One region of the Telluria sp. ZB4P36 genome, then DNA from elsewhere that is predicted to be linked to it. Evidence: predicted binding sites of a transcription regulator. Region 1 holds the regulator's gene; each other region holds the start of a gene.
What was found. Region 1 encodes LexA, which represses DNA repair genes until DNA is damaged. Its sites were predicted from a motif close to ACTGTATNNNNATACAGT; they were not measured.
Positions count from the first base shown of each region.

Region 2: the regulator LexA is predicted to act here: its motif matches at 1,559-1,576, upstream of AC56LK_RS20140 (VRR-NUC domain-containing protein).
Region 3: the regulator LexA is predicted to act here: its motif matches at 1,625-1,642, upstream of dinB (DNA polymerase IV).

Region 1 covers NZ_JCASIE010000001.1:339,110-348,844, forward strand. The annotation lists gene rplI (50S ribosomal protein L9) at 1-67, opposite strand, end outside; gene rpsR (30S ribosomal protein S18) at 107-397, opposite strand; gene priB (primosomal replication protein N) at 434-724, opposite strand; gene rpsF (30S ribosomal protein S6) at 753-1,145, opposite strand; gene AC56LK_RS01640 (DUF6289 family protein) at 1,413-1,631, shown strand; gene lexA (transcriptional repressor LexA) at 1,787-2,419, shown strand; gene AC56LK_RS01650 (tetratricopeptide repeat protein) at 2,471-3,205, opposite strand; gene AC56LK_RS01655 (cystathionine gamma-synthase family protein) at 3,308-4,546, opposite strand; gene purF (amidophosphoribosyltransferase) at 4,555-6,078, opposite strand; gene AC56LK_RS01665 (CvpA family protein) at 6,116-6,604, opposite strand; gene AC56LK_RS01670 (SPOR domain-containing protein) at 6,621-7,511, opposite strand; gene folC (bifunctional tetrahydrofolate synthase/dihydrofolate synthase) at 7,524-8,798, opposite strand; gene AC56LK_RS01680 (hypothetical protein) at 8,811-9,735, opposite strand, start outside.
Region 2 covers NZ_JCASIE010000018.1:65,441-75,175, forward strand. The annotation lists gene AC56LK_RS20130 (M15 family metallopeptidase) at 1-662, opposite strand, end outside; gene AC56LK_RS20135 (hypothetical protein) at 722-1,477, shown strand; gene AC56LK_RS20140 (VRR-NUC domain-containing protein) at 1,590-3,236, shown strand; gene AC56LK_RS20145 (ATP-dependent DNA helicase) at 3,239-5,494, shown strand; gene AC56LK_RS20150 (LytR/AlgR family response regulator transcription factor) at 5,491-6,231, opposite strand; gene AC56LK_RS20155 (sensor histidine kinase) at 6,235-7,305, opposite strand; gene AC56LK_RS20160 (LiaI-LiaF-like domain-containing protein) at 7,305-8,018, opposite strand; gene AC56LK_RS20165 (LiaF transmembrane domain-containing protein) at 8,008-8,397, opposite strand; gene AC56LK_RS20170 (hypothetical protein) at 8,601-8,774, opposite strand; gene AC56LK_RS20175 (hypothetical protein) at 8,839-9,000, opposite strand; partial or broken gene AC56LK_RS20180 (group II intron maturase-specific domain-containing protein) at 9,331-9,735, opposite strand, start outside.
Region 3 covers NZ_JCASIE010000020.1:2,666-12,400, forward strand. The annotation lists gene AC56LK_RS20775 (S8 family peptidase) at 1-1,527, shown strand, start outside; gene dinB (DNA polymerase IV) at 1,661-2,773, shown strand; gene AC56LK_RS20785 (recombination-associated protein RdgC) at 2,862-3,758, shown strand; gene AC56LK_RS20790 (catalase) at 3,763-5,376, opposite strand; gene AC56LK_RS20795 (asparaginase domain-containing protein) at 5,459-5,944, opposite strand; gene AC56LK_RS20800 (L-asparaginase) at 6,084-6,848, shown strand; gene AC56LK_RS20805 (D-2-hydroxyacid dehydrogenase family protein) at 6,845-7,837, opposite strand; gene AC56LK_RS20810 (phosphoenolpyruvate carboxykinase (GTP)) at 8,179-9,735, shown strand, end outside.

The sequences.
Region 1 (9,735 bases):
CCTTGACCTTGACGACGTCGCCCAGGTTGCCGACGTTAACAACTTTTTCCAAAAGGATAACTTGCATGTTCTTTTCTCCAGGATGTTCTGAACTGTACGACGCGAATTAAGCGTTGTGCAGGTCGGTGTACGGCAGCAGCGCGAGGTAGCGTGCGCGCTTGATGGCGGTGTCGACCTGGCGCTGGTAGTGCGCCTTGGTGCCGGTCAGACGTGCCGGCATGATCTTGCCGTTTTCCTGGACGAAGTCCTTCAGGGTGTCGACGTCTTTGTAATCGACCTGTTCCACGTTCGCAGCGGTGAAGCGGCAGAACTTCTTGCGCTTGAACAGCGGGTTTTGCTGTTTGCGCTTCTCTTTGAGCTTAGCTTTGTTTTTGTCGAACTTTTTACCGAATGCCATTTCGAGGCTCCTGTATCTAATCTAAATTGCGCTGCGTTATGCAGCACTGAAATCAATGATGTGAAACACCAAGGCTTTGCTGTTGCGGTTTTTCCTGGCCAGGAATCCTTCGAAGCGGTAGGCGGCACCGAGTTCGGCGCTTTCCAGCCTGCCTGAAATCTCGCCCGCGCCGAGCGCAGGGATTTCAAACGCGACCTGCCTTGCCACTCCGGCCTCTACCTGCTGCGAATCGTGCATCAGGATCGCGCCCACGATGGGGACGCCGGCCGGGGTATAACGCAGTACGTCACGCTCCGCGATGGTCGCGATGAGCTGGAACCGGTTCACTGCGCTCTATGAATTCCCGAGAAAAAACTCAGGCAGCTGCGGCCGGGGCAGCGGCAGGAGCTGCTGCTTCTGCGCGGTGGCTCTTGGCTGCGTCTTCGCGCTGGACCGACTTCATCATCGGCGACGGTGCGGTTTCGGCCTTCTTCATCTTGACGGTCAGGTGACGCAGGACGGCATCGTTGAACTTGAATGCGGTTTCCAGCTCGACCAGGGTCTCGTTGTCGCACTCGATGTTCAGGCAGATGTAGTGGGCTTTCGGCAGCTTCTGGATCTGGTAAGCCATCTGGCGACGGCCCCAGTCTTCCACGCGATGGATGTTACCGCCGCGGCTGGTCACCGTGGTCTTGTAACGCTCGATCATCGCCGGGACTTGCTCGCTCTGGTCCGGGTGGACGATAAAAACGATTTCATAATGACGCATGCAACACTCCTTAAGGACGTTTAAACAAATGCCCACCTCGGCGTCAAGACGAGTGTGGGAAGGGAAAGCCGGCTATCGTAACACGATCCCGGGCTCGAGGACAAGCGGAAGGGACCAAGTGCTGCAGTCCCGGCACCGCTATGCACATTGCATTAAATACAATAATGTGAATTTTCACCGGTCGATTGTTTCATATGGGGTGCTAGTATTTACTCGCCGGACAACGGTCCGAGCACATGAGTTACCTCAATAACGATCGGAGACAAGATGAAGTTGAAAAGGATTTATCTCGGCGTCGCCGCCATCCTCGTATCGGCGGCTGCCTACGCCTATCCTGGCTATACCACGACCCTGACCTATTATTCGGACGCGACCTACACGACTGAAGTGGGCACCCGCACCTTCACCTGCCAGGGCCGCTGGGTCCAGGTCGGCGAGCGCACCGACTTCGGCGTGGTCACCAACGAAGAAGCCTGCGGCTGGTAATCGCCCGGCCGGGGCCGCTGCTTGCAGCGACCCCGGCCCTGAGTTGAAAATCCAACGTCAACGAAGTTTTTCGAGAAAATTTCGGAATCCCCTTGCGTCTTGCGAAATACTGTATAAAAATACAGTCTGGTCATACAACTATCCAGCCGCACGACATGCTCAAGCTCACTGCAAGGCAAGAACAGATCCTCAACCTGATCAAGGAAGCGATCGAAAACACCGGCTTCCCGCCGACCCGCGCCGAAATCGCGGCCGAGCTGGGATTCAAGTCGGCCAATGCGGCCGAGGAACACCTGCAAGCCCTGGCGCGCAAGGGTGCGATCGAGATTTCGCCGGGCACCTCGCGCGGCATCCGCCTGGTCGGCGCCTCGGTCGAGCAGGTCCCCATGGTCCCGGCGGCCCTGATGATGTCGCTGCCGCTGGTCGGCCGCGTGGCCGCCGGTTCGCCGATCCTGGCCCAGGAACACGTCGAAGCCACCTATTCCGTCGATGCCGCCATGTTCTCGGCGCGCCCCGATTTCCTGCTGAAGGTCAAAGGCTGGTCGATGCGCGACGCCGGCATCTGCGACGGCGACTTCCTGGCGGTCAAGAAGATCGACAGCGCCAAAAACGGCCAGATCGTGGTGGCCCGCCTGGGCGAGGAAGTGACCGTCAAACGCTACCGCAAGACCGGCAACCTGGTCGAACTGCTGCCGGAAAACCCGGACTTCAAGGTGATCCAGGTGACGCCGGAAGACGAGTTCGCGCTGGAAGGCCTGGCCGTCGGCCTGATGCGCAGCTGGCACTGAGGCCTGCCATGAACGCTTCGGCGGCAAGCCGCCGAAGCGTTCAATCGCGTCTTATTGGATCTTCTTGTCCGCCCAGTGCGAATCCTTCTTGGCGGACTTCACCATCTTGTTGTGCTCCGCCACATAGGCCTCGGTTGCCGAGCGCCAAGCCGCGAAATCCGCCAACACCAGCTTCGAGCTGACTTTCGCTTCCTCGCTCAGGTTTTCCTGGAGCTGCTTCAGGTAGGCGGTCGACTGCTCCGTTTCTTCCTTGTTCATCAGCTTGGCGATATCCGCCGGGATACGCTGGGTCAGCGGCATGGCCGCGTTCAGGTTGGTCACGTATTTGTTGTAGCAGTCCTGCCATGACTGCACGGCCGCACCGATGCGGTCGATATCCGCGTTAACCTTCGACATCGCCGGAATGCGCGGCGTGGTGCAGCGGTATTCGCCCGATTTCAGGTCTTCGCCGTCATAGCCCTTGATCCAGTAATCGATTTCCTTGCGGCGCTTGACGCGCTGGTCCATCAGTTCCAGCGAGGCGACCGCGACCTTGTTGCCCTTGGCGGCAGCCTTCTTGAACAGCGCCTCGGCCTTGGCCTCGTCCACCTGCCCCGCTTCGCCGTACCAGTACATCTGGCCGAGGGCCTGTTGCGCCTCGGGATTGCCGGCATTCGCCAGCTTGGTATAGATCTTCAACGCACCCGCGTAATCCTTCTTCGCGAACAGGGCATTGGCGTCTTCCAGCTCGCCGGCAAAGGCGGCACCGCACAGCAGCAGGGATGCAAGGAACAGCTTGGTCTTCATGGGCAGGTGAGGAATAAGGAATAAGAAAGCCCATGATAGCGGTAATCGGCCGGCGTGCTCAACCGCTGAAACAAAACGGCAGCCCAAAGGCTGCCGGTGTCATTACGCGTCGAGCGCCTGGCGGAAGTCCGCCAGCAGGTCGTCGGTATCTTCGATGCCGACCGATACCCGGATCAGGGACTCGGCGATGCCCATGCTGGCGCGCCGCTCCGCCCCCATCTCGAAGAAGATCGTGTGCGCCACCGGGATCACCAGGGTACGGGTGTCGCCCAGGTTGCTGGCCGGGATGCCGAGCTTGAGGCGGTTCAGGTAGTCGAAGCAGTCGATGTCCTCGCGCAGCTCGAAACTCAACAGCGAGCCAGCCGCGCGGAACAGCTCCTTGGTGATGCCATGCTGCGGGTGCGAGGCCAGGCCCGGATAGTGAACGGCCGCCACGCGCGGATCGGCTTCCAGCATCTGCGCCAGCGCCAGCGCGTTGGCGCTGGTGCGTTCCATGCGCAAGGCCAGCGTCTCGGCGCCGACCGCGATATGGTGCGCCGCTTCCGGCCCGAGGGCAGCGCCGAAATCGCGCAAGGCCTTGGCGCGCAGCTGGGCCAGGCCCTGGTTGGCGGCCGGCTGCTTGCGGAAGTTCGCCGCGATGTTCGGGTAGGCGCTCCAGTCGAACAGGCCGGTATCGGTCAGGGCGCCGCCCAGCGCATTGCCGTGGCCGCCGATCGACTTGGTCAGCGAATTCACCACCAGGCCCGCGCCCACCGCCTTCGGGCGGAACAGGTAGGGCGTGGTCATGGTGTTGTCGACCACGTAGAGGATGCCGCGCTCGCGGCACAGCTGGCCGATGCGCGCCAGGTCGGCGACCTGGGTGCGCGGATTGGCGATGGTTTCGACGAAGACCATGCGCGTGTCCGGGGTCAAGGCCGCTTCGACATTGGCGACATCGGTCGCGTCGACGAAGTCCACCGCGACGCCCTGTCCCGCCACCGTCTGCCACAGGCTGTTGGTATTCCCGAACAGGAAGGAGGACGAGACGATATGGTCGCCCGCGCGCAGCAGCGCCTGGAACAGCGCGCCGATGGCGCCCATGCCGGTGGCGAAGCACAGGGTGCCGACGCCGTCTTCCATCTTGCTGATCTTGTCCTCGAGCGCGCTCACCGTCGGGTTGCCCTGGCGGCCGTAGCGGAAGCCCGGTTCCTTGCCCTGGAAGACCGCGGCCAGCTGGCGCGCATCGTTGTAGCCGAAGGCTACCGAGGTGTGCACCGGCTTGTGCAGCGAACCCTGCTCGACCGCCTTGCGGCGGTCGTTGTGCAGGATGGTGGTCGTGAAACCGTACTTCCGGTCGCTCATGGCTGGCCTTACTCCGCCGTCGCCGGGGTGTTGAGGTTCAGCTGGGTGCGCACCGGATCCTCGATCTGGTTCTGCTTCGGGTTATGGCGCGCGGTTTCCTGGCGGTCCAGGTATTCCGGGGTCACGTCGCCGGTCACGTAGACGCCGTCGAAGCAGGAAGCCTCGAAGTTCTTCAGGGCCGGGTTGACGTCCGAGATGGCGCGCTTGAGCGCATCCACGTCCTGGTAGACCAGGCGGTCGGCGGTGATCTCGGCGCAGACTTCCTCGACGGTGCGGCCATGGGCGATCAGCTCGTCGCGGGTCGGCATGTCGATGCCGTACACGTTCGGGTACAGCACCGGCGGCGCGGCCGAGGCGAAGAACACCTTGCGGGCGCCGGCGTCGCGCGCCATCTGCACGATCTCGCGGCTGGTGGTGCCGCGCACGATCGAGTCGTCGACCAGCAGCACGTTCTTGTCCTTGAACTCGGAGGCGATGGCGTTGAGCTTCTGGCGTACCGACTTCTTGCGCATCCCTTGCCCCGGCATGATGAAGGTGCGGCCGATGTAGCGGTTCTTGATGAAGCCTTCGCGGTACTCGACGCCGAGCTTCAGGGCCAGCTGGATCGCGGCCGGGCGCGAGGAATCGGGGATCGGCATGACCACGTCGATCTCGCCTTCCGGGATCTCCTGGCGGATCTTGTCGGCCAGGTATTCGCCCATGCGCAGGCGGGTCGCGTACACCGAGGCGCCGTCGATCACCGAATCCGGACGGGCCAGGTAGACGAATTCGAAGGCGCAGGGATTCAGCGACGGGTTCTCGGCGCACTGGCGCTCGTACAGCTTGCCGTCGTTGTCGATGAAGACCGCCTCGCCCGGCGCGATGTCGCGCACGAAGCGGAAGCCCAGGCCTTCCAGCGCCACCGATTCGCTCGCCACCAGGTATTCGGTGCCCTGCTCGGTTTCATTGATGCCGAGGCACAGCGGACGGATGCCGAAGGGATCGCGGAAGGCCAGCATGCCGTGGCCGGCGATTTGGGACACCACCGCATAGGCGCCGCGCACGCGGCGATGCACGGCGGACACCGCCTTGAACACCGCATCGGTGTCCAGATTGTAGCCGTCGGCCGCTTCCTGGATTTCGTGGGCCAGCACGTTCAGCAGCACTTCCGAATCGGAATCGGTGTTGATGTGGCGGCGGTCGTTGCGGAACAGCTCTTCCTTGAGCTCGGCCTGGTTGGTCAGGTTGCCGTTGTGGGCCAGGGTGATGCCGAACGGGGCGTTGACGTAGAAGGGTTGCGCCTCTTCCTCGCTCGACGAACCCGCGGTCGGGTAGCGGCAGTGGCCGATACCGGTATTGCCCTGCAGCGAGCGCATGTTGCGCGTGCGGAACACGTCGCGCACCAGGCCGTTGGCCTTGTACATCGAGAACATGCTGCTGTGATTGGTTGCAATGCCCGCAGCATCCTGTCCGCGATGCTGCAGCAGCAGCAAGGCATCATACAGAAGCTGGTTGACGGGATTGTTCGAGACGACGCCGACGATGCCACACATGGTGCGCTCCTAAAACTGGACTGCCTGATTACAAAAATTAAAACTTCACGTGCTGCGCAAGCGCAGCGGGAAGAAACGGTTTCACGGTGCGCGCCCCGGTTTCCGCCATGGGCGAGAGCAGCGCGTTTCTCCAGAAATCCTGTTGCGGAATGGACGTCATCCCACACAATATGACGGCGGCAAGCACGATTACAATGCCGCGCGCCAATCCAAACAATCCTCCCAGGCCGCGGTCCGCCAGGCTCAGGCCGGTGGCGGTGATCAGGGCGCCGATCGCCAGCGACAGCAGGCCCATCAGGATGCGCACGCCGAGGAACAGCACGATGAAGGCCAGGATGAGCCGGGCGCTCTCGCCCGGCAGCATATCCGGCAGCATCGGCGCCAGCTGGGCGCCGTAGGCGTTCGCCACCACGAAGGCCACGACCCAGCCCAGCAGCGACAGGATCTCCTTCACCAGGCCGCGCAGGGTGGAAATGATGACCGACGATACCAGTACGAACAACACCAGGTAATCGAAAATCGTCACGCCCGCGCAAGCCTCATCACAGCGGCACCAGGGTGCCCGACAGGCCCATGGCGATCAGCTTCGAGCGAATCTTCTCGCCCTCTTCCTTGGTGTACGGCCCCACGCGCACGCGGATCAGCTCACCCGACTTCTCGGTGAACGAGGACACGCCGGCCGCGCGCAGGCGGCCCTGCAGTTCGTCGACTTTCTGCTGGGTGGCCAGCGCCGCCACCTGCACCACGTATTTCTGCGACGGGCCGGCGGCCTGCACCACCGGCTTGCCCTGGAGGATGGCCAGCGCGCGCGCGGCCTCGTCCTGGGTCGGCTTGGCGGCCGGTTTTTCGCTCTTCTTGGCTTCGAGGTCGGCGACCTTCGGATGCAGCTCCGCTTCAGGCTTGCGCTTCGGTTCCGGCTTGGCGGGCTCCACCTTGGGCTCGAGCTTCGGCTCGACCTTCGGCGCGGCAGGCTCGGTGCGCGCGGTGTCGAGCGTGCGCAGCGGCGGTGGATCGGCCGGCGGGGTCGCGACCGTGGCCAGCGGCGCATCGGCCGGCTCGACGATTTCCTCGCCGCTGTCGACGGTGGCGGCGGCAGGCACCGGCAGCGCCGCAGCCTTGTCTTTCGACGGGATGTTGATGGCGATGTCGGCACCGAGCGGCTTGGGCTCGGAGTCGAGCAGCATCGGCAGGCCGACCGCGGCCGCGAGGGCCAGCGCAATGGCGCCTACCAGTCGGCGGCGCGCGCGCTTCTTTTCGGGGAGGATCGGGTCGGCGCCGGCGCGGCCGCGCCCGCGGCTTGCGCCCTCGCCGGCGTGGGAAGCGCGCTTGGTGCGGGCGCGTTCGCCGTAGGCGGCATCGTCATCCTTGACGAAGTGGCCGCTGTCCCGGACAGTGTCTTGCTTGTTTTTGCTACCGAACGAGAACAAGCCCATGCGTTTCAAGAGTCAGTGAAGAGAGGATTTACGGGCCGCCATCACGCCGGCGACCGTGAAGAACGAGCCAAAGACCACAATTCTATCATTCTCCCCTGCCCGGCTCACGGCGTTTGCATAGGCCTCGGCCGGCGTGGCGAAGCTGGTGACCGAAAAATCGTCCTCTTTTGCACCTGCGGGCCTGAGCGCCGCGAGCTTTTCCGCCACCTGTTCCGGCTGCGCCGAACGCGGCGTCGGCAGCGCGGTGACGCACCAGTGGTCGACGATGCCGCGCAGCGGCGCGATCACGGCCTCGATGTCCTTGTCTTCCATGATGCCGAACACCGCATAGGTAAAGCGGTGGAAGCCCATGTTGCCGAGGTTGTGCGCGAGGGCCGCGGCCGCATGCGGATTATGGGCCACGTCCAGCACCTGGGTGGGACGGCCAGGCAGCACCTGGAAGCGTCCCGGCAGCTCGACCATCGCCAGGCCGGCGCGCACCTCCTGCGCACCGCAGGGCAGCTGCATGCGCAGCACCTCGAGCGCGGCCAGCACGGCCGCGGCATTCAGCAGCTGGTTGGCGCCGCGCAGCGCCGGATAGGCAAGCGAATTGCGGCGCTGCGAGCGTCCGCCATAGCTCCACTGCTGCTGGTCGCCCTGGTAGTTGAAGTCGCGGCCCAGCAGCCACAGGTCGGCGCCGATGGCCTCGGCGTGATCGATCAGCGATCGCGGCGGCACCGGGTCGCTGCAGATCGCGGCCTTCCCCGGGCGGAAGATGCCCGCCTTCTCGAAGCCGATCTTCTCGCGCGTGTCGCCCAGGTAGCTGGCATGGTCGATGTCGACGCTGGTGACGATCGCCACGTCGGCGTCCAGGATGTTCACCGCATCCAGGCGTCCGCCCAGTCCGACCTCGAGGATCCAGACGTCGAGCTCCGCATGCTGGAAGATGTCCAGTGCGGCCAGCGTATCGAGTTCGAATGCGGACAGGCTCGTGGCCGCATCGTGCGCCGCGACCCGGCCGAACGCACGGTCGAGCTCAGCGTCCTCGGCGGGCGCGCCGTTGAGCCGGATGCGCTCGCGGAAGCTCAGGAAGTCCGGCGAGGTATAGCAGCCGACGCGGTAGCCGGCGCGCAACAGCACCGACTCGAGCATCGCGCAGGTCGATCCCTTGCCGTTGGTGCCGCCCACCGTGATGACCACCGGCGGCGCCGCGGCAATGTCGAGCGCGGCACGCGCCGCCTGCACCCGCTCCAGGCCCAGTTGAATAGGTTTTTCGCTCCACTGTGCGCGAATGTCTTGCCAGCTCATGATGATTCCGTCCTACCTGTTACGACGATTGAAGACCCAGCCAAGGGCGCGGCGCATGAAGCGCCGGCACGGCCCGGAGAAATGCAGCACTGCCCAGATGCCGAACGCGCCCAGTACGACGAATCCGAACACGATCCAAAAACCCGGTTCCAGCAGGACGTTCTTGGTTCCGCTGAACACGAAGGGGGGTACCGGCAGCGCGTTGAAGGCCACGCCGACGCTCAGGATAGTGAAAACGAACAGGATCCACTGGATGTTCGCGATCTGGGCGGATGCCAGGTAATTCTCTTGCAGGCTGATTGTTTTTTGAAATTCTTCCGAGACTTCCACCAGGTTGCTCAGCTGCTCCTGCAGCCGGAACGAGGTGTACATGCCGAAGAATACCGACAGGGTCGGCGATCCCGGCTCGGCACGGTTCTTGACGTTGGCGAAACGCAGCGCCGCCACGGTCTTCTTTCGCGTCAGGATCAGCTTGCGCGATTCCATGTCGCGCTCGCCCTCGAACGAGAGCTCGTTGAGCAGGCGTTCCGCGCGCTGGCATATGAGCCAGCAATAGAAGAGGTAGCACCCGACCGCCGCCAGCACGGCGTTCTCCGCCTGGGCCGTCACGGCTGTTGCGGGCTCGGCCGCCGGCGTACTCTGCCACTTTCCCTGAGGGAGCAGGTAGAAGCCGGGTATCGGCAACTGCCTGAAGCGCTCGGGCTGGAACATGCCGGTCAGCGCCGGCGCGCACAGTTCGAGGAAAGCGATGGCATCCTGGTAGTCCTTGGGTCGCCGGTTCAGCAAGAACGGCGTGCGGCCGGGCTCGAGCTCGGCCTCATCCACGTGCCCCAACACGATGCAGAATACGAGGTCGTCGCCTTCGACGCCGGACGCATCCGCACTGCCGCTGAAGCAGGCAAACAAATCTTCCACCCGCGTGGTCGCGTCCTCGCCT
Region 2 (9,735 bases), on a different contig from region 1:
GCGGCCAGGCCGTACTGGTGCCAGCTCTGGAAGGCGCGCGCATTGGTGACGTGGCCGCCGGCCCGGGCCAGCTCGTCCTGGCGCGCCGGGCTGCGGTAGCCTTCGAGCAGCGCCATGTCGTAGCCGTGCTTTTCCTTCATGATCTTGAAGGCCAGCAGCAGGCGCTGGCTGAAGTCCGGGTGCAGCAGGCCCCAGTTGCGGCTCGCGTTGACCAGCATTGGCCGCACCAGCTCGACTTCCGCGGTCGTGAAGGCCATCGGCGGCAGGGCCACCGGCGGCACCAGGCGCTCGCCCTGCAGCAGGGCTGCGACCTGGACGTCCGGCGCGGCGCCCTCGCCTTCGTAGACCGGCAGCATGGCCGGACTACTCAGGGCCAGCGCCAGCAGCGACGGGATCAGCACGGCCGGCACCCCGATCGCGCAGGCGATGCGGTGGCGCCGCACGAAACCGGCGATGCTGCCCAGGAGATCGCGCGGAATATTCCCCCGCAGCGCACCGGCGTACTGGCTGCCCGCGATCTGCCAGCCGACGGCGCGCTGCGACAGGCGATGCCTCAGCGCGGACAGCCCGCGGGCAAGAACAGCGCGTCCGCCCGGGAACAAGGCAAGCCAGATCGCGGCCGTCGCCAGACAAAAGTACAGAAGGGCGAGAAAAATCAGCATCGCTACCTCCAAGATTGTTTCTAATCAGAATTGGAAGAACCAATCTTAGGAGGGTTGCCGTGCGGCCTACAGACGAAAATCAATCCACGTCCACGCGTCCGAACCTGATGTCGCCCCGCCGCGTCGCTACCTCCGGTGAGGACAGCATCCTGGCCCTGCTCGAGCGCGAGCCTGCGCGCAAGCGCGGCAGCAAGGCATCGGGCACGCGGCTGGCCTGGTACGGCGCCGGCACCTCGCTGGCGGTGGTACTGACCGGTGCGCTGGTCTGGCTGGCTGCCAACAACGACGGCGCGCGGCTGGACGCGCAGGACACGGTGCTGGCCGAAGCGCGGCAAGCGCCGCTGCCCGCGGCCGGCCCGGTGCTGCGGCAAGTGGCCATGGCGCCGGCGGCTGAAGCGGCCCTGATCGTCGACCAGGTGGAGCAGGCATCCCCGGCAGACGCGGTTCCGCCCTTGCGCCTCTTGCGACCGGCGCCGGAAAAGGCGACCGCCCGCGTCCCTGCCCCCGCTCCCGTTCCCGCGGCAAGCGTGCCGGCGCCGCGGGTGGCCCGGGCAGTTCCGACGCCCCGTGCGGCGCCCGCCACGCCGGCCAAACCCAAAGCCGCCATGGCGGCGAAAGGCGCCGTTCGCCCGGTGACGCCCAAGGCCCAGCGCGGTGTCACCCCGGCCAGGACAACCGATGGGCCGGTGGATGCGGACGTGGCACTGATCTCGGCCGTCATCGTGCATGCCAACGGCCACGCCCCCGAGGGCTCGCAGATGACCGAGCTGCTGTGCCCGAACGACGCTTGCCAGGCCCGTCCACCACGCCCATGACGTGGCGAAAAGCCCGCAATGACCGAGAAAATCGGCGAAATATAGGGATACTGCTGGGCTATTGATTCTTCGTGGAGTTATACTGTACATAAGCACAGTACGGCGGCACGAGATGATCAGGGTTCTGGAAAACGAGTTTTATTATCTGGACAATTTCCAGCGCGTCCTTGACTGGATCGGCGAGCGGTATCGCGATTTGCTGGACACCGACGAGCTCGCCTTCCTTGCCGCCTTCCCCGCCCTGCCGCAGAATGCGCGCGCCCTGTTCGTGCGCATGGTCATGCGCAAGGGGAATCTGTTCCGCGCCAGTAAGCTGGTCTATGCCGAGATCGGCTGCCCGCTCGAGGCCGCACGCCTCCTGCTCGACACCGGCTGGATCGACACCGATCCGCTGCTCTCCCTCGACGACTTGTTCGAGCTGCTGTCCAAGCCCGAGATCGCCGACGCCTTCGGGGCCCGGCTGCCGCAGAAGAACGCGCGCAAGGCCGAGCAGCTGGAAGCCTTGCGCGCCGCTTGCGGCGACAGCCGGCCTTTCTCCGGCTGGTACCCCGGCTGCACCGATGTCGCCCTGCGCATCCTGGCCAAGCCCCTGTGCGACCGCCTGCGCCTGATCTTCTTCGGCAACCTGCACCAGGACTGGACCGAATTCGTGCTGTCCGACCTCGGCATGTTCCGCTTCGAACAGGTCGAGATTTCGCAGGCCTCGCGCGGCTTCCGCTCGCGCGCGGACGTCGAGCATTACCTGCGCCTGCACCACTGCAAGGAACGCTTCTACGCCGGCGAAGCGCTGGACGAAGTGCTGCGCGACCTGCCCTCGCACGACTTCGACAACGACTGGCTGGTCAGCCGGCGCGAGAAGCTGCTGTTCCAGATCGGTCAGGGCTACGAAAACCTCAAGGACTGGGACAATGCCCATGCCGTCTATGCGCAATGCCGTTACCTGGGCGCGCGTGGGCGCGCCATCCGGGTGCTGGAAAAGCATGAGCGCTTCGACGAGGCTTACGCCCTGTTCCAGCTGGCCCAGGCCGCGCCCGAAAGCGAGGCCGAACGCCAGCACCTGCTGCGCATCGGCCCGCGTCTGGCGCGCCGCCTCGGCCACGCCAGGCTGCCGGCGCGCCGCAGCGCCGCGGTCGAGCGGCTGGACCTGCGCCTGCCGATGCCGAGTGGAGAATGGTGGGTCGAAGGCGTGGTGCGCGAGCACCTGGCGAGCGCCGAGGCGCCGGTGTTCTACGTCGAGAACGCGCTGGCCAATTCCCTGTTCGGCCTGCTGTGCTGGCGCGCCGTGTTCGCGCCGCTTCCCGGCGCCTTCTTCCACCCCTTCCACCGCGGACCGGCCGACTTGTACAGCCCGGACTTCCACCAGCGCCGCGCAGCCGAATTCGCAGCCTGCCTGGCCGAACTGGAGGACGGCGCCTACCGCGACACCATCCGCGCCACCTACTGCGACAAGGCGGGCATCGCCTCGCCCTTCGTGTATTGGGGAGCGCTGAGCGAGGAACTGCTGGAGCTGGCGCTGGCCTGCATCCCGCCGCAGCACTTGCGCAAGTGGTGCGAGCGCATCCTGGCCGACGTCCAGGCCAACCATACCGGCTTCCCCGACCTGATCCAGTTCTGGCCGGCCGAGGGACGCTACACCATGATCGAGGTGAAGGGCCCGGGCGACCGCCTGCAGGACAACCAGCTGCGCTGGATCGATTACTGCGCGACGCATGGGATGCCGGTATCGGTGTGCTACCTGCAGTGGGAGCAGGCCGCTTGACGGTGGACGCGAGCTACAGCGTCGCCGTACGCGCCTTGTGCGAGTTCACCGCCAAGCAGGGCGACCTCGACCTGCGCTTCACACCCTCGCCCACCGCCCAGGAAGGCATCGCCGGCCATGCGGTGGTGACGGGCCGGCGCGGCCCCAACTACCGCACCGAGGTGGCGCTCGCAGGCGGCTGGGGCAATCTGCAGGTGCGCGGGCGCGCCGACGGCTACGACCCGGACCAGAACCTGATCGAAGAGATCAAGACCCACCGCGGCAAATTCTCCTCCATCCCCGACAACCACCGCCACCTGCACTGGGCGCAGGTGCGGGTCTACGGCCACCTGCTGTGCCGGCAGCTGGGCCTGGAGCAGGTCGACCTGGCCCTGGTCTACTACGACATCGGCAGCGGCCAGGAAACGGTCCTGCGTGAAAGCCGGGATGCGGCGGAGCTGGCCGCGCTGTTCGCTGCGCTGTGCGAACGTTTCTCGAACTGGGCCGCCCAGGAAGCCGCGCACCGCGCCGCACGCAATGCGGCCCTGGGCACGCTGCGCTTCCCGCACCCGGACTTCCGGCCCGGCCAGCGCCAGCTGGCGGAGAACATCTACCTCGCCAACACCAGCGGGCGCTGCCTGTTGGCCCAGGCGCCGACCGGCATCGGCAAGACGGTCGGCAGCCTGTTCCCGGTCCTGAAGGCGATGCCCTCGCAAAGCCTCGACAAGGTCTTCTTCCTGGCCGCCAAGACGCCGGGCCGGCGGCTGGCGCTGGACGCCGCCGCCAGCCTGGGCGCCGGCACCAATATCCCGCTGCGCGTGCTCGAACTCACCGCGCGCGACAAGGCCTGCGAGCATCCGGACAAGGCTTGCCAGGGCGATGCCTGTCCGCTGGCGAAGGGCTTCTACGACCGCCTGCCTGCCGCACGCGCGGCCGCGGCGCAGGTCGCGCTGCTGGACCGCGATGCCCTGCGCGAAGCCGGGCTGGCCCACGACGTCTGTCCCTATTACCTGGGCAGCGAGATGGCGCGCTGGGCCGACATGGTGGTGGGCGACTACAACTATTATTTCGACGGCAGCGCCATGCTTTACGCGCTGGCGCTCGAACGGGGCTGGAAGGCCAGCGTGCTGGTCGACGAGGCTCACAACATGGTGTCGCGCGCCCGCTCGATGTACAGCGCGGAGCTGGACCGCGCCAATCTGCGCGCGGCACGCGCCAATGCGCCGGAGCCGGTCAGGAAGGCCCTGGAACGCGTCGGCCGCGCCTGGACCGGGGTCGACAAGGAAGCCCCGGCGCCCTACCAGGTGCTGCCGGAAGTGCCCGGCAAGCTGCTCGACGCGCTGCAGAACGCCACCGGTACCGTCAACGACTTCCTGGCCGAGCACCCCGGACCGCTCGATCCGGACCTGCAGCGCTTCCATTTCGACGCCCTGGGCTTCATCCGCCTGGCCGAATCCTTTGGCGAGCATTCCCTGTGCGACCTGACCCGCGCGGGCGTGCGCGACTCGACGATCAGCATCCGCAACGTGGTGCCGGCCCCCTTTCTGGCGCCGCGCTTCGCGCTGGCGCACTCGGTGACCCTGTTCTCGGCCACGCTCGGCCCCTGGCATTATTTTTGCGACCTGCTCGGCATGCCGCTTGATACCGCCTGGGCCGACGTCGCCTCGCCTTTCAGCGCCAGCCAGCTCGAGGTCCACATCGCCGGCGGCATCTCGACCCGCTACCAGCACCGCAGCGCCTCACTGGGTCCGATCGCGGACCTGATCGCGCGCCAATACCTCCAGCGGCCCGGCAACTACCTGGCCTTCTTCAGCAGCTTCGACTACCTCGAACAGGTGCTGGAGCAGCTGGCGCAGCGCCATCCGGAGGTCCCGGCCTGGCGCCAGGAACGGCGCATGAGCGAACCGGAGCGCGCCGCCTTCCTCGATCGCTTCACGGCGGGAGGGCGCGGCGTCGGCTTCGCGGTGCTGGGCGGCTCCTTCGGCGAAGGCATCGACCTGCCGGGCGAGCGCCTGATCGGCGCCTTCGTGGCCACGCTCGGCCTGCCGCAGGTGAACCCGGTGAACGAACAGCTGCGCGAGCGGATGCAGGCGATGTTCGGCGCGGGCTACGACTACACCTACCTCTACCCGGGCATGCAGAAGGTGGTGCAGGCGGCCGGCCGCGTGATCCGCACGGAGACGGACCGCGGCGTGGTCTGGCTGATCGACGACCGCTTCGGACGCCAGGACGTGCGCGCCCTGCTGCCAGCCTGGTGGGACGTCGATGGCCGCGTTTAATTCAGCATGTCGCGGACTTTCTGGTAGCCGCTGCGGCTGATCGGCAGTGTCGTCCCGTCTTTCAGCACGGCGCAGTAATTGTCCTTGCTGGCCGGCTCGATGCGCGCGATCGCGCCGACGTTCACGATGTAGGAGCGGTGGATGCGGATGAACACCTGCGGATCGAGCTGGGCCTCGAGCTCGGACATGCGCTGGTTCTTGAGGTGGGCCTTGCCCCCGGCCGTCACCTGCACGTAGTCGTCCTGGGCCTCGATGTAGTCGATAGTGGCGCTCGGGACCACGTGCACGCGCGCTCCGTCCTTGATCAGGACACGCTCCAGGTAGCCGCGCCGCTGCGCCGCCTCCTGCACCACCGCTTCCAGCCGCGGCGCCTGCGGACGGCGGTTGCGCGCATGGTCCAGCGCCTGCGCCAGCCGTTCGCGGCTGAAGGGCTTGAGCAGGTAATCGATCGCATGCACCTCGAAGGCTTTCAGCGCGAACTGGTCGTAGGCGGTGGCGAAGACATAATGCGGCGAATTTTTCTGATTCGCCCCGGCCAGCTCGACCACTTCGAAGCCATCCAGCTTGGGCATCTGGATGTCGAGGAAGACCAGCTCCGGATCGAGCTCGCCGATCGCCTTCACCGCCTCGAAACCGTTCGCGCATTCGCCCACGATCTCGATGTCGGCATGGCCGGCCAGGTACTCGCGCAGCAGCGCGCGCGCCAGGTGTTCGTCGTCGACGATCAGAACTCGCATGATCTACTTCTCCTCCGTCTCCGCGGGCAGCGCCAGGTCCACCCGGAATGTATTGTCTACGCGTGCCCAGTGCACGCTGGCTTCCCTGCCGTAGGCCGCCGCCAGCCGCTGGCGCACGTTCACCAGCCCGATGCCGTTGCCGGCCGGCGCGCGTCCCGCTTCCTCCGGATCGACATCGTTCTCGACATGGATGCGCAGCAGCGAGCCCGCACGTTCCGCGCCGAGGCGGATGGTACCGCCTTCGAGCATGCCGCCGATGCCGTGCTTGACCGCGTTCTCCACCAGCGGCTGCAGGATCATCGGCGGCAGCAAACATGCTCCGGCGCCCTCGCCGACGCTGTGTTCGAACACCAGGCGCGGACCGAAGCGCACCTGTTCGATCGACAGGAAGCGCTCGACCAGCGCCAGCTCGTCCTTCAAGCATACCTTACGGTGTGCTTCCAAGCCGAGCGTCTGGCGGAAGAAGCCGGCCAGCTGCAGGGCCATGGCACGCGCCCGGCCGGGGTCGATCGCGGTGAGCGCGCTGATCGAATTCAGGCTGTTGAACAGGAAGTGCGGATCGATCTGGGTACGCAGCATGCGCAGTTCCGCGTCCCGGGCCAGCAGGCGCGACTCCAGTTCGCGCGTCTCGGCGCGGCGTGCCCGGTCGAACTCCAGCGCCAGGTAGTGCGCCACCGCCGTCATCCAGTACAGCAGCATTCCGATGCCGAACATCAGCGCCGCGAAGGGCCGGTTGACCGCCACCGCCGCTTCCGGCGCCAGCAGCCGGCACAGGGCGGCCCAGGCGCTGCCGGCCGCGCACCACAGCAGCGCCGCACTCAGCCCGCTGAAGAAGAACACCGTCAGTACCGCGCCCAGCCTGCGTTGCGCCAGCGGATAGGCGCGGCACAGGTAGTAGGCGGAAAAACCGCAGGCAAAGGCGTAGCACAGCGTCAGCGGCAGCGCGAACAGCAGGCTGGCGGCAGGTCCGGCGTCGGTGGCCGTGACGACCAGCCCCGCCAGCAGCACGCCCAGCATCAGCCAGGCCAGCAGGTAGAGCGCGACGCTGCGCCGCGCCCAGAAGGCCCCCGTCATCAGTTACGGATTTCCACGCCGCCCATGATGGCGTAGCCACGCACGATCAGGCGCTTGCTGTTGTCGGGCGGCGCGATGGTCTTCTCCTCGAAGCCGCCCATGATCGGCGTGCCGTTCAGGACCACCGTCCAGTCGGTCGGAACCTTCAGGGTGACCCCGCCCCAGAAGGCGAACACGGTGACCACCGCCTCGCCCTGGATCGAGGAATTGCGCAGGTCGAGGGCGCAGCCGCCCATCACCGCCGTGATCTCGCCGCCGCGGAAGTTGGGGGTGACGACGCGCCGGTCGAAGCCGCCGAGGATCGCGGTGACGTCCACCACGCCCTCGCCGCCAAGGTCGTTCTCGCCCTTGACGCCGTCGATCGAGATCAGGCGGCGTCCGGTTCGTGCCTTGTACAAGGTGTAGACGCCGAAGCCGATGAAGAACAGCGGCCACAGGGTGCGCCAGTTGAAATCGATGACGTCCATCCGGTCGAGGCTCAACAGCACGCCGACGCCGATGAAGACCGCGCCGAGGATCTGGCCGCCGCGGGTCTGCGTGTCGCACAGCTTGACGATGCCGAGGATGATGAACACCATCGGCCAGAACGAGATGAAGCTGCGGATCGCGATGATATCGAGGTTATCGAGCAGGAACAGCAGTCCCATGAGGATCACGAGCAGGCCGAGCACGACCTGGCTGGTGACGCCCTTCATCTGGAGTTTATCCTTCATGCTTGTTCTCCATGTGCTTGAGGTCAGGCTGTTGCGCAAGGCGGCGCGCGACCAGCGGCTGGAACACCAGCTTGACGCCCCAGGCCAGGATGAACAGCGGCCAGCTGTTACGGAAAGTCAGGCCGAAGATGTGTTCGAAGCAGGCGAACAGCCACAGGCCGATGAAGACGGTCCACAGGCCGTTGCCGAACTCGCGCGGGCTCGGGTAGCCGATGGTCTGGTTGATGCCGACCACGACCAGCAGCAGCGGCCAGTAGTGCCAGTAGGACCCCAGGTCGAGATAATCGAGGCGGTCGAGCAGGACGACCGTGCCGACGGCGATCAGGAGCAGGCCCCAGACCACCTGTTTGCGCCAGCGGTAAGCTTCTTCGGTATGCATGTTGCGTGACTCCGTCTGTGATTGGAATGGACACACGATACCGAAGACCCGGCAACCGGCAAAGCGCCTTTCGGTGAATGGCGGCGCGCGGGCGGTGAACGGCGAAATTTTCGGCGGACGCCGGCGACGAACGAAAAAAAGCCCGCCTTGAGGGCGGGCCAGGTGGGCAGCGTAATCTGGTCGATTCGCGAATCGAAGGGCGCTCAGGCCGTTGCCGACAGATCCATGTCTGGTCGGCCCTTGACCTGGTTGCGGTACTTGGCGCGGGCTTCGGCCATCTTCACGGCTTCGCGCGCGATGTTGGTGCGGCGGATCTCGAGCCGCTCTTTCTTGCCGCGGTGTTGTGCTTCGTGTTTGTTGCCAATAGCTTTGGTCATGAACGTCTCCTGGGTGGACACCGATTGCACGGTGATGGCCCGCGCCGTCCTGGCGCGGGAAGAATTAGGAGCGGTTGGTCCCCATCTTCAGATCGGACGGCATCAGCATGCCCCAGCCGAGCTGGCGGCGGATTTCCTCCGGCGTCGGCGGCGGCGCGCTATCCCGCGCACGGCGCTCGAGGTATTCGCGTACCAGGTGCTTGGGTGGCTGCTTCATCTCGGACATGGCGACCTCCACTTCCGTTGTGAGCCGCCGCCTGCGCGCCGGCCCGAATTGGTGCCGGTCCTCGAGGCGACCGGCTAACCTGTTGAGCTGTTGGCTACCGCGCGTTGGCCGCACAGGTTCCTCACTCAGACGGTTCCCATGGTAACGATGGGCTCTCATATCCACCGTTAGGTGCCGCACATTTTTCGATAGGCCGTCTCCTACAAGGCGGCGGGACCTGACGGAAGCGGCACCGCGGCGGCATCGGGATAGGGGCAGTCGGCATGCTGACCGGCCCCTCCCACACCACCCGGCATGCGGGTCCGCACCGGGCGGGTCGAGTAGTTGAGGTTAAGTGAGGCGAGGCATGCCAAGACGGTCAAAGTAGGCAATCGTCAGCACTTTGTTCAGGTCAAGCCTGCTGTTATGCCACCAGCGGCAGCTATTGCATGCCACCTGTAGCGCAACGTCGGGCCTTGCTCCGAGTTTCAGCATTTCCCGGTAGATCGTTGCCCCATGCTTCCAGTGTTTCAGATGGAGCGCACGCATTCGGCGGCGCATCCACTCGTCCAGTTTATTCAGGACGGCTGTGGTTTGCGCCAGACCAAAGTAGCCTTTCCACCCCAGTACATAAGAGCGCAGGCCTTCAATCACCTGGGTGATACTGCGTCCGCCGGATCGACGAGTGAGTTGTCTGATCCGCTGCCGAAAAGCCTTCTGTGCCTTGTACGACACAGCCCGTTTGACTTCGCCTTT
Region 3 (9,735 bases), on a different contig from region 1:
ATTGCGACTGGCGCCCATGTGTTCAAGCTCAATGGCAAGAAGCACCTGGAGGAAGTCGAAAAGCTGGCCGCCGAAATGATGGCGCGCGACCCGGACATCGAATACGCCGAGCCGGACCGCATCATGACCTACATGGCGACCGCGAACGACCCATATTACGCCCAGCAATGGCATTACACCGATGCGACCGGCGGCCTGCGCCTGCCGACCGCCTGGGACAAGTCGACCGGCACCGGCGTCGTGGTGGCCGTGATCGACACCGGCTATCGCCCGCACGCCGACCTGAGCGGCCAGTTCCTGCCGGGCTATGACTTCATTAGCAACGCCACCATGGGCAATGACGGCACCGGCCGCGACAGCGATCCGAGCGACCCGGGCGACCAGATCGCAGCAGGCGAATGCTATGCCGGTTCTCCGGCCAAAAATTCCAGCTGGCATGGCACCCACGTGGCCGGCACGGTTGCTGCGAAGACCAACAACGGCCTGGGCGTGGCCGGCGTGGCGTTCAACGCCAGGATGGTCCCGGTGCGCGTGCTCGGCAAGTGCGGCGGCTATACCTCGGACATCGCCGATGCGATCATCTGGTCCTCGGGCGGCGCCGTGAACAGCGTGCCGGCCAACGCGAACCCGGCCAAGGTGCTGAACCTGTCGCTGGGCGGCAGCGGCGCCTGCGACGTCACTACCCAGACCGCGATCAACAGCGCCCGTTCACGCGGTGCGGTCGTGGTCGTGGCGGCGGGTAACGCCAACACGGACGTCAGCAACGCCAGCCCGGCAAACTGCTCGGGCGTCATCGCCGTGGCGGCAACCGGAAAGACAGGTGCACGTGCTTCCTACTCGAACTACGGGACCCTGATCGACGTGGCCGCGCCCGGCGGCGGCGACGGCTACGGTGTGATCTCGACCCTGAATACGGGCTCCTCTGCCCCAGGCTCGGACAGCTACGCCGGCTACCAGGGCACCTCGATGGCGACTCCGCATGTTGCCGGCGTCGCTGCGCTGATGTTTGCTGTCAAGCCGGCCCTGACCCCGGACCAGGTGGAAAGCATGCTGAAGTCGACCGCGCGCGCCTTCCCCGCAAGCTGCTCGGGCTGCGGCACCGGCATCGTGGACGCGACCGCGGCGGTGAACGCGGCGATTGGCGGCAGCATCACCCCGTCCGGCCCGAACATCAACGAGACCGAGTCGAATGACAGCACGGGTACCGCGAACCTGGTCTCGACCAGCGGAACTACCCTTAATGGCGTCCTGGGCAGCTCGACCGATAAGGATTACTTCCGGGTTAACCTGCCGGCAGGTAAGACCCTGAGTGCGGTCATGACGCCAAACTCGACCTCGGACTACGACCTGTACGTTTACAGCGGCTCGGGTATGTTACTTAGTCGCAGCCAGAACGGCGTCGGTGCGGCCGAGAGCGTGAGCTCGGCCAATACCGGTACCACCACGGCGACCCGCTACGTGCGCGTCGTGTACTACGGCGGCTATACCGGTGCCGCAGGCACCTACAACGTGAAGCTGGGCTGGTAAGCTCAGGAGGAAACGGCGCGGCTCCCTGCGCCGCCTTCATCCGGGAACGCGCGGCATGCCGCGCGTTTTCTTTGACGTCTTGCAAGAAAAAACGGATACTGTATGCAATTACAGTAGTCGGCTCCGCCGTCACGTGAACGCCTCCCTTCGTAAAATCATCCACTGCGACTGCGACTGTTTCTACGCATCGGTCGAGATGCGCGACGACCCGTCGCTACGCGGCCGTCCGCTCGCGGTCGGCGGCCGCCCCGACCAGCGCGGCGTGGTCGCCACCTGCAACTACGAGGCGCGCCGCTTCGGCATCCATTCGGCCATGGCCACCGCCCAGGCGATGAAGCTGTGCCCGGGACTGCTGGTGATCCCGCCGGCAATGGAAAAGTACCGCATCGCATCAACCCAGATCATGGACATCTACCGCGACTACACCGAGCTGGTGGAGCCGCTCTCGCTCGACGAAGCCTACCTCGACGTCAGCGATTCGCCCCATTGCAAGGGCAGCGCCACCCTGATCGCCCAGGAAATCCGGCGCCGCATCGTCGAGACGGTCGGCATCACCGCCTCGGCCGGGGTGGCGCCGAACAAGTTCGTGGCCAAGATCGCCAGCGACTGGAACAAGCCGGACGGGCTGTTCCTGGTGCGGCCGGAAGAGGTGGACGCGTTTGTTGCCGCGCTGCCGGTCAAGAAGCTGTATGGCGTCGGCAAGGTGACGGCCGAAAAGATGAGCCGGCTCGGTCTGCAGACCTGCGCCGACATGCGCAGCTGGAGCATCGAACGGCTGACCGAACACTTCGGCAGCTTCGGCTACCGCCTGCACAAGCTCTGCCGCGGCATCGATGATCGCGAAGTCAACACCTCGCGCGAGCGCAAGTCGATCAGCACCGAGGAAACCTACACGCCGGACGTGCCGAACCTGGACGCCTGCCTGAAGCTGCTGCCGGATTTGTATGAGCACCTGCTGGGCCGCATCAAGCGTAACGGTGCTGAAAAATTCATCAACAAGCTCTTCGTGAAGATCAAGTTCTCGGACTTCCAGCAGACCACGGTCGAGTGTGTTGGCTATGCGCCACATATCCCGACCTATGCCCGCCTGATGGAAACCGGCTGGGCCCGCCATAGCCGCCCGGTGCGCTTGCTGGGTGTCGGCGTGCGGCTGGGCGACACCGAGACGGTCGAGCAGCTGCGCCTGTTCGACGACACGCTGCCGGCGGCGATCGTCGAGGCAGTTGGCGACTCGGCAACAGATTAATTTTTTCCCTTTCCTGCCAGCTGCAATTGCCTTCCGGCAGCGTAGAATGTCGTTCCCCAGAATTTTGGAAACAATCGGATAACAGCGTATGTGGTTCAAGAATCTCCAGATTTACCGCCTGCCCGCTCCTTGGGCATTCAACCCTGAACAGATGGAAGAAGCACTGCAGTCGCAGGCTTTCACGCCCGCGAGCAGCAATGAACTGCTGCGCCAGGGCTGGGATTCGCCACGCGGCAACGGCAAGCTGGTGCACGTCGTCAACAAACAGATGCTGATGATGCTGGGCACCGAGAAAAAGCTGCTGCCGAGCTCGGTCATCAACCAGGTCGCCAAGGCCAAGGCCGCCGAACTGGAAGAGCAGCAGGGCTTCCCGCCGGGCAAGAAGGCGATGAAGGAACTGAAGGAACGCGTGGCCGACGAACTGCTGCCGCGTGCCTTCTCGATCCGCAGCAATGTCTGGGTCTGGATCGACCCGGTCAACGGCTGGCTGGTGGTCGATGCCGCCAGCCCCTCGAAGGCGGATGACGTCATCAAGCTGCTGCTCAAGGCGGTCGACCGCATGCCGCTGGAATCGCTGCGCGTGCAGCGCTCGCCGGTGGCCGTGATGACCGGCTGGCTGGAAGCGGACGAAGCGCCCTACGGCTTCACCATCGACCAGGACACCGAACTGCGCGCCACCGGCGAAAGCCGCGCGGCCGTGCGCTACGTGAAGCACACCCTGGAGCCGGACGACATCCGCCGCCACATCGCCGCCGGCAAGCAGTGCACCCGCCTGGCCATGACCTGGACTGACCGCATCAGCTTCGTGCTGACCGAGTCGCTGGCGATCAAGGGCATCAAGCCGCTCGACGTGATCAAGGAAGGCGAAGCCGTTACCTATAGCGACGACGAGCGTTTCGATAACGACATCATGCTGATGACGGGTGAACTGGCCAAGCTGATGGCGGACGTGGTCGAGGCGCTGGGCGGGGAAGCCAAGGCCTGACCGGCTACTTTTCTCCCACCATCTCCTCACTGGTCGACGGCTCATCTTCCTGTTCCGTCCGGCCATTCGAGTAGGTCGGCCCCGCCCGGTTCTGGTGCGGCGCCGGCTTGCCCGGCAGTGGCGGCAAGGCCTTGGCCTGTTCCAGGTCGATCCCGGCCACTTCCGCCACGCGCCGCCCGTAATCCTCGTCGCAATGCCACAGGTGCCACACCATGCGCAGCTGGATCGGCGCCGGGCATTTCTTGAGGTCGCCGCCGACGTTGCCGACCAGGTCGTCCCGTTCCCAGTCTTCGAAGCTCCGGTAGCGCGCGCCGGCCTGGGCGTAGTCGTCCATCGTGCGGGTGGTCTGGTAGCGGCCCAGGTGGCCTTCCACGACCTGGTGGTATTCCTTCTCGGGCTTGGGCGCCTCGCTGTAGCCGCCCATCAGGCTCGGTTCGTAGTTGATGTGCTTGTCCTCGCCGCGGCCGTCCACGTAATAGGTCATCTGGCCGTCGCGCTGGTTGGTGCGCGCCGCCGCGCCTTCCTGCGGCTGGTTGATCGGCAGCTGCAGGTAGTTCGGGCCCACGCGGTAGCGCTGGGTGTCGGAATAGGACAGGGTGCGGCCCTGCAGCATCTTGTCATCCGAGAAGTCGATGCCGTCCACCAGTACGCCGGTGCCGAAGGCCGACTGCTCGGTTTCCGCGAACACGTTGTCCGGGTTCTTGTTGAGCACGATGCGGCCCACCGGCAGCAGCGGGAACCGGTCTTCCGGCCAGCGCTTGGTGTCGTCCAAGGGGTCGAAATCGAGTTCCGGATGCTCGCCGTCGCTCATCATCTGCACGCAGAATTCCCATTCCGGATAGTCGCCGCGCTCGATCGCCCCGTAGAGGTCGCGTGTGGCGTGGCTGGTGTCGTGGGCCTGGATCTCGGCCGCTTGCTTGGCAGTCAGGTTGCGCACGCCCTGCTTCGGCTCGAAGTGGAACTTCACCAGGTGGGCCACGCCCTGGTCGTTGACCAGTTTATAGGTGTTCACGCCCGAGCCTTCCATCTCGCGGTAGGTGGCGGGGATGCCCCACGGGCTCTTGACCCAGGTGACCATGTGCAGGGCTTCCGGATGGCTGCAGATGAAGTCGTAGAAGCGCCACGGCTCCTGCTGGTTGGTGACCGGGTCAGGCTTGAAGGCGTGGATCATGTCCGGGAACTTGATCGCGTCGCGGATGAAGAAGACCTTCAGGTTATTGCCCACCAGGTCCCAGTTGCCGTCGACGGTCTTGAACTTGATCGCGAAACCCCGCGGGTCGCGCGCCGTCTCGGGCGACTCCTTGCCGCCGATCACGGTGGAGAAGCGCACGAAGATCGGCGTCTGTACGCCGAGCTCGTTCAATACGCGGGCGCGCGTGTACTTGCCGGCGGGTTCGCCGCCGATGGTCCCGTAGGGCACGAAGAAACCGTGGGCGCCGGTGCCGCGCGCGTGCACCACGCGCTCCGGAATGCGCTCGCGGTCGAAATGGGTGATCTTTTCGATGAACTGGTAATTCTCGAGCGTGGCCGGACCACGTTCGCCCACCGAGCGCAGCGACTGGTTGTCGCGGACCGGGTGGCCCTGGCGCGTGGTCAGGATGGGACGCTGCTCGTTCATTGCTTTCTCCTCGTGCGGATGCGATCGGAGGAAGCAGTATAGGCAGGCGCGCACAGGCGCAGCGCGCGCCTGCCCCAGAGTATTAGAGCTGCTGGAACACGCCGGCGGCGCGGTTCTTGGTGACGTTATCCCACGGGAACACCTGGCCGTTCATGGCGACGTAGACGCCGGCCGGCAGGGTCTGGGCGACGCCGCAGGCGAAGCCGAGATTGAACAGGGCGTCGGAATTCGCGATCTCGTAGGGGATCATGGCGCCGGTCAGCACGATGGTCTGGCCCAGGCTCGCCGCACCGAGCACGGCCGCGGTTTCGCGCATGGTGTCGGTGCCGTGGATGATGACGATGGCTTTCTCTTTTGCCGCCTGACAGGAAGCCAGTACGCGCTGGCGGTCGGGGTCATGCATGTCGAGCGAGTCGAGCAGCGGCAGCACCTCCAGCTCGACGGGAACGGTCATGCGCGAGCGCGCGATCACCGCCGGCAGATGGCTGTCGGCAAAGCCGAGGATGCCGTTCAGTTCGTTATAGTGTTTGTCGAAAGTGCCACCGGTGGCGATGATTCGCAAAGTCATGTTGATTTGTCCACGTGCAGAAAAAAGGTGGCTAATGATAGCCGTAAATGGGTATGTATCCGTGTGTGACTGCGCTAGAATCGTCCGGATCGGATGAGTACACTCTTTCCTTTCTTCTTCCTTTTTCTCATTTGTTCCCATGAAAGCCGTCGCACCGGGCACCGTCATCTTCCACCGCCATCGAGGCTATGGCGTGATCACCCACGTCAACCTGCTGACCGGCTGGATCTCGGCGCGTTTCGGCAGCGAGCAGCGCACGCTCGACCTGAACCTGTCGAGCGACGAGGTGCAGCACGCGGATGGCGAACCGATCCTGTTCCGCCGCACGCCGCCGGACCGCATGCCACACGCGCGCCTGATGGAGGTGGTGCGCGCACTGCACAAGGCGGGCTACCAGAAACTCTACCTGTACTCCTGGCCCAAGCCTTCAGGACTGCACTGGCGCTGGCATCTGTTCACCGGCCCGCGCAACTGGATGCAGCGCACCTGGCGCGAAGGCTGGTATGGCTCGGGCGCGGACTACAACAACAATCCGGTCATGGGCTGGGGCGATACGCCGGGTGCGAGCACGGACGAGCTGATCCATGCGCTGGCGAAGTTCGATCCCCAGGGGCTGGCGCAGGCGCTGGGCCGCGACGAAGACCACACGGCCTGGTTCGACCAGGTGTGCGAACTGTTGCTGCCGGGCTACATGTACAGCCTCAATATGGAGCGCCCGGCGGGTGGCGGGCTGGTCGAGGCGCCGCCGGTGCCGGTGGTGCCGGTGCGCGCAGGGCTCCAGCCTTACGCGGGCCCGGCGATCGGCTGGCCGCCGGGCTGGGCCGGCCTGTGGACCGGCACCCACGTGATGCCGGTGCGGCGGCCCAGTTTCACCGGCACACCGGAACTGAAGCAGGAGAGCTAGCGTTTTCCCAGCGCTTCCGGATTCAGGATATTGTCCGGTTGCCCCGCCGCGAAGCGCAGCACGTTCTCGAAGGCCGTCTGGAAATAGATTTCATAGCTGTCCTGCTCCACATACCCCAGGTGCGGCGTCGCCAGCACCGTCGGGATGCGCAGCAAGGGCGAATCCGCACGCAAGGGTTCACTAGTAAACACGTCCAGCGCCGCATAGCCCGGCCGCCCCGCGCGCAGGGCCTGCTCCAGCGCGCCTTCGTCGACCAGCTCGGCCCGGCTCGTGTTGACGAACAGGGCATCCGGCTTCATGCGCGCGAAATCCTCGGCCTTCACGATGCCGCGCGTCGCCTCCGAAAGGCGCAGGTGCAGGCTCAAGACGTCCGCCTGCACGAACAGCGCATCGCGCGATACCGCCGCCTCGAAGCCGTCGGCCACGGCTGCCTGCCGGCTGCCCTCGCTCCCCCAGACCAGCACGCGCATGCCGAAGGCGCGCGCATACCCGGCCACCAGTTGGCCGATCTTGCCGTAGCCCCAGATCGCCAAGGTACGCCCACGCAGCGAGCGCCCCAGGCCATTCAGCACCGGGTTGGTCGAGGCCGTCTGCCACAGGCCGTCCTTCAGGTTATTCGCATACGGCACGATCTTGCGGCTGGCCGCCATGATCAGGGCCCAGGTGAGTTCGGACGGCGCCACCGGTGAGCCGATGCCTTCGGCGATCGCGATGCCGTGTTCGGTTGCCGCCGCGACGTCGATGTGCCCGCTGACCTTGCCGGTCTGCGAGATCAGCTTCAGATTCGGCAGGCGTGCCAGCAAGGCGGCCGGGAAGGCGGTGCGCTCGCGGATCAGCACCAGTGCGTCGTAAGGGGCCAGCCGGATCGCCAGCTGACCGAGGCCGCGCGCCGCATGACTGAAGACCTTGACCTCGTGCCCGTCCAGCAGGCGGAAGCAGGAAAGGCCGCGTACCGCGTCCTGGTAATCGTCCAAAACAGCTATTCGCATGAGAGTTTCTTTCAATAAACGTTTGTCGCGTAGCGAAATAACAGGTTCGAAAAAGCCGCCGAATAGCCTACTACATTACTCGGGCATTTCTGCTACTTTTTTGTAGTAGCTGAGCGTAAATCGGGGTTTTCCGGGTGTACAATCGGCCAATTCTTGAGGGTTTGACACGCTCGTATCGAACCCGGCAGCACCGTTCCCGGTCTCCTCTTCAGAGACCGTCGACACGACCGCCGTAAACGCCGCGCTCCGCTGGAGCGACATGCCATTCTAAGGCAACGGCCAGACGACGATCCTGCCGTGCCTGGGACAGACAGCATTCTTAATTGGCATTGGAGGTATCTATGAACCAGCCCGTGATGGGCGGCGTCGCCGCTTTGAACGTTCCCGCTCACGTCAAACACCAGCAGCTCATCAATTGGGTCGCGGACATCGCCGCCCTGACGAAGCCTGACAGCATCTACTGGTGCGACGGCTCCGAGGAAGAGTACGACCGCCTGTGCGCACAGATGGTCGAAGCCGGCACCATGAAAAAGCTGAATCCGGCAAAGCGCCCGAATTCCTACCTGGCCTGGTCCGACCCGTCGGACGTCGCCCGCGTCGAAGACCGCACCTACATCTGCTCGGCCACCAAAGAGCAGGCCGGCCCGACCAACAACTGGATGGACCCGGCCGAGATGCGCCGCACCCTGAACGGCCTGTTCGACGGCTGCATGGCCGGCCGCACCCTGTACGTGGTGCCGTTCTCGATGGGCCCGCTGGGTTCGCCGATCGCCCACATCGGCGTGGAACTGTCCGACTCGCCTTATGTCGCCGTCAACATGCGCATCATGACGCGCATGGGCAAGGCCGTGTTCGACGTGCTCGGTACCGACGGCGAGTTCGTGCCCTGCGTGCACACCGTCGGCATGCCGCTGGCCGCCGGCCAACAAGACGTGCCGTGGCCGTGCAACAGCACCAAGTACATCGTCCACTACCCGGAAACCCGCGAGATCTGGTCCTTCGGTTCGGGCTACGGCGGCAACGCGCTGCTGGGCAAGAAATGCTTCGCACTGCGTATCGCCTCGAACATGGGCTACCAGGAAGCCCAGCAGGGCGGCACCGGCTGGCTGGCCGAGCACATGCTGATCCTGGGCGTCGAATCGCCCAAGGGGGAGAAGAAATACGTGGCCGCCGCCTTCCCTTCGGCCTGCGGCAAGACCAACTTCGCGATGCTGATCCCGCCGAAGGCCTTCGACGGCTGGAAGGTGACCACCATCGGCGACGACATCGCCTGGATCAAGCCGGGCCAGGACGGCAAGCTGTACGCCATCAACCCGGAAGCCGGCTACTTCGGCGTGGCCCCGGGCACCAATGACAAGACCAATCCGAACTGCATGGCCTCGCTGCGCGAGAACGTCATCTTCACCAACGTGGCGCTGACCGACGACGGCGACGTGTGGTGGGAAGGCATGAGCAAGCAGGCGCCGGATCACCTGACCGACTGGCAGGGCAAGGACTGGACCCCGGCATCGGGGACCAAGGCCGCCCACCCGAACGCGCGCTTCACCGTCGCCGCCACCCAGAACCCGGTCATCGACGCGGCCTGGGACGATCCGGCCGGCGTGCCGATCACGGCCTTCATCTTCGGTGGCCGCCGCTCGACCACCGTGCCGCTGGTCACTGAAGCCAACAACTGGGTGGAAGGCGTGTACATGGCCGCCACCATGGGCTCGGAAACCACCGCCGCCGCCGCCGGCCAGATGGGCATCGTGCGCCGCGACCCGTTCGCGATGCTGCCCTTCATCGGCTACAACATGAGCGACTACTTCCAGCACTGGCTGGACCTGGGCAAGAAAGTCGAAGCCAAGGGCAGCGCACCGAAGATCTTCTGCGTCAACTGGTTCCGCACCGGCGAAGAC